Regions from separate parts of the Achromobacter sp. genome, predicted to be linked through region 3. Evidence: predicted binding sites of a transcription regulator. Region 3 holds the regulator's gene; each other region holds the start of a gene.
The links. The regulator sigma-54, encoded in region 3, starts transcription at its own class of promoters, with help from an activator protein. The targets are predictions, from matches to a motif close to TGGCANGNAANCTGCTTT.
Positions count from the first base shown of each region.

Region 1: ACO6D5_RS09215 (P-II family nitrogen regulator) is a predicted target of sigma-54. The motif match lies at 946-963, and genes of this name have one in related genera.
Region 2: ACO6D5_RS07495 (circularly permuted type 2 ATP-grasp protein) is a predicted target of sigma-54. The motif match lies at 1,534-1,551, and genes of this name have one in related genera.
Region 4: ACO6D5_RS00885 (transglutaminase family protein) is a predicted target of sigma-54. The motif match lies at 1,133-1,150, and genes of this name have one in related genera.

Region 1 is NZ_DBHKZA010000018.1:54,221-56,420, reverse strand. It holds gene amt (ammonium transporter) at 1-537, opposite strand, end outside; gene ACO6D5_RS09215 (P-II family nitrogen regulator) at 569-907, opposite strand; gene ACO6D5_RS09210 (DUF5339 family protein) at 1,459-1,899, shown strand; gene ACO6D5_RS09205 (accessory factor UbiK family protein) at 2,059-2,200, shown strand, end outside.
Region 2 is NZ_DBHKZA010000014.1:58,135-60,334, forward strand. It holds gene ACO6D5_RS07490 (alpha-E domain-containing protein) at 1-8, opposite strand, end outside; gene ACO6D5_RS07495 (circularly permuted type 2 ATP-grasp protein) at 11-1,441, opposite strand; gene ACO6D5_RS07500 (5-formyltetrahydrofolate cyclo-ligase) at 1,686-2,200, opposite strand, start outside.
Region 3 is NZ_DBHKZA010000013.1:68,281-70,480, forward strand. It holds gene ACO6D5_RS07035 (hypothetical protein) at 1-354, shown strand, start outside; gene ACO6D5_RS07040 (RNA polymerase factor sigma-54) at 450-1,928, opposite strand; gene ACO6D5_RS07045 (sigma-54 interaction domain-containing protein) at 2,073-2,200, opposite strand, start outside.
Region 4 is NZ_DBHKZA010000002.1:29,230-31,429, forward strand. It holds gene ACO6D5_RS00880 (transglutaminase family protein) at 1-166, opposite strand, end outside; gene ACO6D5_RS00885 (transglutaminase family protein) at 238-1,035, opposite strand; gene ACO6D5_RS00890 (hydrolase) at 1,534-2,187, shown strand.

The DNA of each region.
Region 1 (2,200 bases), on a different contig from region 3:
CACGCCAGCGTTGATGTGCACCACGGTGCCGCCGGCGAAGTCCAGCGCACCCTTGGCGTTGAGCAGGCCCGGCGCCGTTTCGGACGCGAACCACACCATGTGGGCGATCGGCACATAAGCGAATGTGAACCAGATCACCGTGAACACCAGCACTGCCGAGAAGCGGGCGCGTTCGGCGAAGCTGCCTACGATCAGCGCGCAGGTGATGCCGGCGAACGTGGCCTGGAACGACGCGAACAGCAGCTCGGTCAGGGTGTTCGACATGGCGTACTTGCCGTCAGCCGGTGTGAACATGCCAGAGAAGAAGGCGCGCGACAGGCCGCCGAAGAAGGCGTTGCCCTCGGTGAACGCGAGGGAATAGCCGTAGATGAACCAGAGAACCAGGCCCAGCACGAACGTGCACAGCACTTGCAGCAACACAGAGAGCACGTTCTTGCTGCGTACCAGGCCGCCATAGAACATCGCCAGACCGGGTACGGCCATCATCAATACAAGCAGGGTAGAGACGAGCAACCAGGAGATATCTGCTTTATCCATTTTCAGGCTCCAATGAGTCTTCTTTATTTATTTACAGCGCAGCTTCGCCAGCTTCACCCGTTCGGATACGGATCACCTGTTCCAGGGGGGCGGCGAAGATCTTGCCGTCGCCGATCTTTCCGGTACGGGCGGCTTGTTCGATCGCTTCGATGACCTGATCGACAAGGTGGTCGGGCACCGCGGCTTCAACCCGCAGCTTGGGCAAAAAGTCGACGGCGTATTCGGCGCCGCGATACAGCTCGGTGTGACCCTTCTGGCGACCAAACCCTTTGACTTCGGTAACAGTCAGACCTTGGACGCCGATTCCGGATAGAGCCACCCGCACTTCGTCGAGCTTGAAGGGCTTGATGATGGCGATGATGAGTTTCATGGCATTTCCTCTCATGGTTGCACGTTGGCTTCGACTATCAAGCAAGTTCCATGCCATGTCTGTTGGACCCGGACGAGCGGGCTGCAGGCGCCTGAGTTGTGCCTGTTTGCACCAATGTGGTGCGTCATGCACCGTCCGTCAGCCTCAATGTGGTGCGTAATGCGGGGAATCGCGGCTTGAAACGAAATATGTTTCAAGCTCGTCATTTGTAGCCATTTGATGCTGTGGCTGTTGCGGTTTGTAGTGGGTTTCGAACCGGACGGGCCGCCGCCCCTTCGATCGCTTCGGGCCGCACAGCGTTGCAGGCCGGGCGTGTCGCCCGAATCCGGGGCCGATTCAGCCGTCTGCCAGCTGGGGGCGGGGCATCCGAAAACGGTGATGTCCTTGATACCGGGGTTTACACGGATACGCTTGTTGCCGGGAGGGCACTGAAGAAGAATCAACAACAGCTCATGGCTCATCCAAAAAGGGCCGGGGCGAATCGGGCTGCTGGAGACGTTCCCGGTGTGGCTGCCCGCCCTAATAAGAAGCAAGAACGGAAAGAGGACACCATGAAGATTCAACGCAAGATGATCGGCATTTTGGCGCTGGCTGCATCGGTGGGCGTATTAGCCGGCTGCAACAAGAGCGATGAAAAGGCGGCCCCGCCAGCTGCTTCGACGACGCCTGCGCCGACCGCCACCCCGCCGGCGTCGACACCGCCTGCCACGACACCCGCGCCGACGACGCCAGCACCCGCCGCCACCACGCCGCCGGCCGCCAGCGCCTCCTCGCCTTCCGTGCCTGCGGAGTGCGAAGCGTATCTGGCCAAGGTCAACGCCTGCATGGACAAGCTGGGCAGCAGCAACCCGGCGGCTGCCAGCATCAAGCAGCAGCTCGAATCGGCCAAGTCGCAGTGGGCGGCGATTCCCGACAAGACCCAATTGGCGGCGCAGTGCAAGCAATCGTCTGACCTGTTCGCGCAGTCGGCATCCCAGATGGGTTGCCCGTAACGATGTTGGTAGGGGGTTGCCGCCATGGCAGCCCGGTTTTCTCCTGTGCTTTGATGGGCGGTCACCGCATGCGGCCCGCCCTCTTTTTTTGCCCGATCGTCCTGCAGCGAGGGGCCCGAAGCACTACACTTGAGGCATCAAGAACACCGAGAGGCCGCTATGAACAATCGCACCCAGTGGATGGAAGACATCCAGAAGAACATCTCCGACCTGATCGCCCGCAGCCCCGCTGCCGACGTTGAAAAGAACGTGCGCGCCATGATGGCGCAGGCATTCACCAAGATGGATCTGGTCACGCGCG
Region 2 (2,200 bases), on a different contig from region 3:
CTCAGCATGTTCAGTCCTCCAGAACCCAGGTGTCTTTGGTGCCGCCGCCCTGGCTGCTGTTGACCACCAGCGAGCCCTCGGTCAGCGCCACGCGGCACAGGCCGCCGGGCACGGTGCGGATGTCCTTGCCGCACAGCACATAGGGACGCAGGTCCACGTGCCGCGGCGCGACACCCGATTCCACATAGGTCGGGATGGTGGACAGCGCCAGCGTGGGCTGCGCGATGTAGTTGGCGGGGTTGGCGCGCACGCGGTCCTTGAACGCATCGACTTCGGCGCGGGTGGAGGAGGGCCCCACCAGCATGCCGTAGCCGCCTGCGCCGTGCACTTCCTTGACCACGAGGTCGTGCATGTTGGCCAGCACGTGGGACAGTTCGTCCGGCCGTCCGCAACGCCAGGTCGGCACGTTCGACAGAATGGGCTCTTCGCTGAGATAGAACCGGATCATGTCCGGCACGTACAAGTAGGTGGACTTGTCGTCCGCGATGCCGGTGCCGATGGCGTTGGCAAGCGTGACGCGGCCGGCGCGGTACACCGACAGAAGACCCGGCACGCCAAGCGCCGAATCCGCGCGGAACGACAGGGGGTCGAGGAAGTCGTCGTCCAGCCGGCGGTAGATCACGTCCACTTTGCGCGGGCCCTGCGTGGTGCGCATGTAGACGGTGTTCTGCTCCACGAACAGGTCCTGGCCTTCGACCAGTTCCACGCCCATCTGCTGGGCCAGGAAGGCATGCTCGAAGTAGGCCGAGTTGTACATGCCGGGCGTCAGCACCACAACCGTGGGGGCGTCCCCGCCGTGCGGCGCGACTTCGCGCAGGTTGTCCAGCAACAGGTCGGGGTAGTGCGCCACCGGTTCGACCTTGATGCGGCTGAACGCGTCCGGCATCAGCCGCATCGACATCTTGCGGTTCTCAAGCATGTAGGACACACCGGAGGGCACGCGCAGGTTGTCTTCCAGCACGTAGAACTCGCCCGCGCCCGCACGCACGATGTCCACACCGGCGATGTGGCAGTAGATGTCTTCCGCCACGTCCACGTCCTGCATTTCGGGGCGGTACTGGGCGTTCAGGAACACCTGTTCGGCCGGCACGACGCCGGCGCGCACGATGTCGTGGCCATGGTAGATGTCGTGGATGAACATGTTCAGCGCGCGCACGCGCTGCTTCAGGCCGGCTTCCAGGTGGCGCCATTCGTCGGCGGGGATGATCCGGGGGATCAGGTCGAACGGGATCAGGCGTTCGGTGCCGGCGGCGTCGCCGGCGACTGAAAAGGTGATGCCGACGCGGCGGAAACTCAGGTCGGCTTCGAGCCGTCGCACGGCCATGGCTTCGGCCGATTGCTCTTGGTGCCAGCGCTCGAAGGCCTGGTATTGGGAGCGTATGCCGCCGGCACTGTCGCGCATTTCATCAAAAGCGGCTGGACGGGATGATCTGTCCTTCATGGCTCCTCCGATGCTGGGTGCTGCGGCCAACCGGCAGGCGGCGGCCTTGCACACGGTCATTACCCGGCCGATGCGTGGCCGGTCCCAAAGAATAAGCAACCCGCATGCCAGCTTTTCGGGCAAGCCGGGGACTTGGGCACAATATCCTCCCAAGGGCGCCGAAACGCCATCCCCCGCCGCGCGTAGGACGCCAGCGGTACTGAATGCACCGTAGTGGTGCATGCCGCCGGACCTATCTGGTGCGTCAGTGCATTCGGTACGTGTGCAGCGTGGTGCCGCCCGGGGCGCCTTGTTCCAGCGGCGCATGCGGCACCCAGCCGTCCTGCGTCAGCACGGCGTCCAGCGGGTAATCGTGCGCGGCCGGGGCATAGTCGGCGTCCAGTTCGCCGCAGCTCCAGGCGATGCCGATCGTGACGAACGGGTGGCCCCGTTCGCGCAGCGCTGCCAGGGTGCGGTCGTAATAGCCGCCGCCGTAACCCAGGCGGTCGCCCTGGTCGGTGTAACCGAGCGTCGGCACCAGGACGACGTCGGGCAGCACCTCGGCGCCGGCCACTGGTTCCTGGATGCCGTAAGGGCCGGCGCGCAGTTCGGCCTCGGGCGTCCACGGCAGGAACGCGAGGGGGGCGTTGCGTTCGCGCACCACGGGCAATGCGACGGCGACGCCGTTTTCCACCCATTGCGACAGCAGGGGGCGCAGGTCGGGCTCGTCCGCCATCGGCCAGAAAGCGGCCACGGTGGCGGGCGCCGGACGGCCGGCGC
Region 3 (2,200 bases):
AAAACCCGTGCCATGACTTGCGCTTTTGTACTGCTGACGGGCCTGACGTCCGCCGGCGCCGCGCTGGCCCAGTCCGCCAGCCCGACTACGCCGTCTTCCACGCCGAACGACGCCTCCGCCGCCCAGCCGAACCGCCCCTTGCCGGCGGGGCAGATGGCGCCTGCGCCCAATGCGACGCCCTCTACGGGGACCACCGCGCCCGCGATGCAACATAGCGGCACCATGTCTTCGGGCAAGAAGCACTCCGATGAAACGCCCAAGCGTCCTCGCGAGGCCAACGACAACGTGCCACGCACGCCGGCCGCCGGCGCCGCGCCGCCTCCGGGGTATCCGAATTCGGGTGGCTCGAAGTAAGCGTCCGGAACTTGGCAGCCCCCTCGGGGCTGCCATAAAGAAGAAGGCTTCCGCTGGGAAGCCTTCTTTGCGTTCGGCGCCGGCCGGCAAAACCGCTAGTGTTGGCGGCGCAACTCCGCGGGCGGCACGCGCAGTTGCCCGCGGTACTTGGATACGGTACGGCGCGCCAGCAGGATGCCGCTGGAGGCCAGTTGCTGCGTCAGGGCCACATCGGACAACGGCATAGTGGGGTCTTCGGCGTCGACCATTTCCTTGATCAGGGCCCGCACCGCGGCGGCGGAGCACGAACCGCCCGATTCGGTGGCAAGCTCGCGGGAGAAGAAGTGGCGGAACTCGAACACGCCACGCGGCGTCACCATGTACTTGCCCACGGTGGCCCGAGAGACCGTGGACTCGTGCATGTCCAGATCGTCGGCGACTTCGCGCAGCATCAGGGGTCGCAGCGCCACTTCGCCGTACTCAAAGAACGTCTGCTGCCGTTTGACGATGGCCTCTGCGACACGCTGGATGGTGGTGTAACGCTGTTCCACGTTGCGCACCAGCCAGCGCGCCTCCTGCAGCTCTTGGGCCATGGGGCTGCGATCGTCCAAGCGGGCACGGCGGAACAGGTCTGCGTAGGTGCGGTGCAGGCGCGCATGCGGCATCGCGTTACGGTTGGGCAGCACGCGCCAGCGCGCGTGCCACTTGTCCACGAACACGTCGGGCACGACATACACGGGGGCTTCCGCGCTGTAGCGGGCGCCCGGCTTCGGGTCCAGGCTGCGGATGAGCGCGCACGCCTCGCGCAGCGCGTCATCGGAGCAGTCGAGCAGGCGCCGCAGTCCCACGCAGTCGTTCTTCCCCAGGCGGTCCAGATGCTCGCGCACGATGCGCAACGCCAAGTCACGGGTCGCCGGGTCGACAGTACGCGCGGCTGACAGTTGCAGCGTCAGGCATTCGGTCAGGTCGCGCGCGCCCAGGCCAGGCGCGTCCAACTGCTGAACCAGGCGCAGGGCGGTGGTCCATTCCGCGTCATCGGGCGGCGGGTTGAATTCGGGACGGTCCGGGCTGCACAGGCTGTCGAGCGGCACGCGCAGATAGCCATCGTCATCCAGGGCGTCGATGATGAATTCCGCCAGCAGCCGATCACGCGGCTGCAGGTGATAGTTGCCAAGGTCCAGAGACAGGCGTTCACGCATCGATAGCGACGCGCTGGCCCATTGGCCCAGGTCCTTGCCTTCGCCACCGCCGGTGCCGGACGACGGCATGGGGTAATCGCCGGAATAAGTAGGCGCATCGGGAGGCGGTTCCTCGCCTTCAGCGCCCGGCGTCGCCGTCTGCTCCCTGGACGTGTCGGCGCCGTGGGCGTCGTCGGCGTCGTTGCCGAAACCCAGAGGCTTCGCGTCCAGGCCGTTGGCCGTACCGTCGGTTTCCTGCTCGTCGCCGTCTTCAAGAAAGGGATTGGTGGCCAGCGCATGCTCCACCGCGGTCGTGAACTCAAGCGCCGACATCTGCAGCAGCTTGACGGACTGCTGCAGCCGGGGCGCCAGCGTCATCTGCTGTCGCAGGCGCAATTCTTGCGTAGGGTGGCCCAATCGAGTCTCCTTGCCGGGAGCCGCCGGAAGGCGGCGTATCCTGGATACTCATGCAAGATCCATGCCAGGTGGACTTGCGGGCGGGCATCGAGAGGAGGGCGGCCGCTTGCGGAGCCGCTATTACAAGCCGGCGGTAAGAACTGCTCAGCGGTCCGCCAGGCCTTCCTTGTCGTACACATCCAGCCGGTTGTAGAGCGTCTTCAGGCTGACGCCCAAGGTGTCTGCCGCCAAGCGCTTGTCACCGTCATGGTGCGCCAGCGTCGCCAGGATGA
Region 4 (2,200 bases), on a different contig from region 3:
GCTGCCAGTTGATGAAGTGCTCGGCCGGCTCGATGGTCAGCGAATACGACAGGATGGGGGTCCGGCTGTGGGGCGCGGGCCGCAGGCGCAGCACTTGCGCCGAGAGCCCGACGAGACGGTCATATTTGTATTGCGTAACGTGCTTGAGTGCTACGTGGATCGTCACTGCCTTCTCCGGGTCGACTTGGGGCTGCCGCAAAGGCAGCCAAAGCACTGCAAGGGAAACACGCGCGTGTTTCAGTGGCTGGTCTGCACCTGCACCGATACATCCATCGACAGCGCGGCGGCGGCGCCATGCAGCCAGCGCACGGGCGAAGCCGATTCATAATCGCGCGCCACCGCCAGGCGGCAATGGCCGTCCGAGGCGAAGCAGGCGTGGCTGACATCCACGCTGACCCAGCCGTGCCGGGCCAGCCAGACGTCCGCCCAGCCATGGTTGGCGGCCTCGTCGCCCGCCACGTGCCAATAGCCGCTGACATAGCGGGCCGGCGTGCCGAAGGCGCGCACGCAGGCCAGCAGAAGATGGGTGTGGTCCTGGCTGCCGCCGCGCCCCGCTGCCAGCACCTGCGCCGCCGTCATCGGCGCGTCGTTCAGCCCCGGCGTGTACGCGACCCGCTCGCGGATGGCGGCGCTAAGGTTCAGCACGTCCTCGGGCGTATGCATGCCGCGGGGCGCCACGCGGCGGCAGAAGTCCCGGATGGTGTCGTCGCACTGGGTCAACGCGGTGGGCACGCCGTAGATGTAGACCGGCAGGCGTTCGTCTTCGTCGCCCACATGGCCCTGGGCCAGCGGATGGATGTCCACCTGCCCCACGGCGTGGATTTCGATTTCGCTGTGGGTGCGGTGCAGCGTCAGCGTGTGGATGACGTTGCCATAGGCGTCCACCTGCGGCTGGATCTCGCCGGGCGTCTGGATCTGCCATCGCAGCGCATGCTGGTGGTCATCGCGCCGGGGCGTCAGGCGCAGCGTCTGGATGCTGTAGTTCACCGGGGCGGCATAGCGGTAGCGGGTCACGTGCTTGATGAGATGCTTCATGAAGGTCTCCAAGGGTCACGCTGGCAACGTCGGGGCCGTCCGCCCCCTGGCCCGGCAGGCACGACGATTGATAGTAGCAATAGCTCGTTGAAATAATTAAGCAACTTGCATGCCAAGTTGCCGGGCATCGGGGCTTGTCGACAATCGCCCGGCGTGTCGGCCTTCCGGCCGTGGTGGCTGCCCAAGGAATGTGGCCGGAAATGCCCCCGAAATGCCTCCCACATGCCCCCCCAAATGCCCATTTAGCGGCGTCTGGCACCAGACCGGTGCGCGGGCCGCCCTTTTTCGGACGGCCTTCGCGCCCGATACCGCCGCCCTCCGCCGCGCATTTTTTACAACCCATTGCAAAATTGTTCCGCAAGCGACGGGGCGCGCCCAGCGCCCGGCGGCCCCCAGCGCGATCACAATCTTCAAACGGGCGGACAATCGTTCAATACGCGCCATGGGCCGGGTGGCACATTGCAGGGGAATTCACCGCAGGCATCCAAGGAGACCTCCATGCCCGTCACCGCCACCCCGACCCCCGGCGCCAAACTGCTGTCGCCCAAGGACCACACGCTCATCATGATCGACCTCCAGTCGCAGATGGCGTTCGCCACGCATTCCATCGACGCGGTCACGCTGCGCAACAATGCCGGCCTGGTCGCGCATGCCGCCGCCGGTTTCGGCGCGTCCGCCATCCTGACGACCGTCGCGGAAAAGAGCTTCTCCGGCCCGATGTTCGACGAAGTGGTCGCGCCTTTTCCCGGCCAGAAGCTGCTGGACCGCACGTCCATGAACACCTGGGAAGACGCGGCCGTGATCAAGCAGGTGAACGAAATCGGCAAGAAACGCATCGTGCTCGCAGGCCTGTGGACCAGCGTCTGCATCGTCGGGCCGGCCTTGTCGGCGCTGGACCAGGGCTTCGAGGTCTACGTCATTACCGACGCGTGCGGCGACGTGTCGGCGGAAGCCCACAACCGCGCCATCGAGCGTATCGTGCAAGCAGGCGGCCAGCCGATCACCGCGTTGCAATACCTGCTGGAAATGCAGCGCGACTGGGCGCGCACGGACACCTACGAGATGACGACAGGCATCGCCAAGAAATTCGGCGGCGCCTACGGCCTGGGCATCATCTACGCCAAGTCCATGTTCAACGCCCACGAAAGCTGACCGGAGCGCGCCA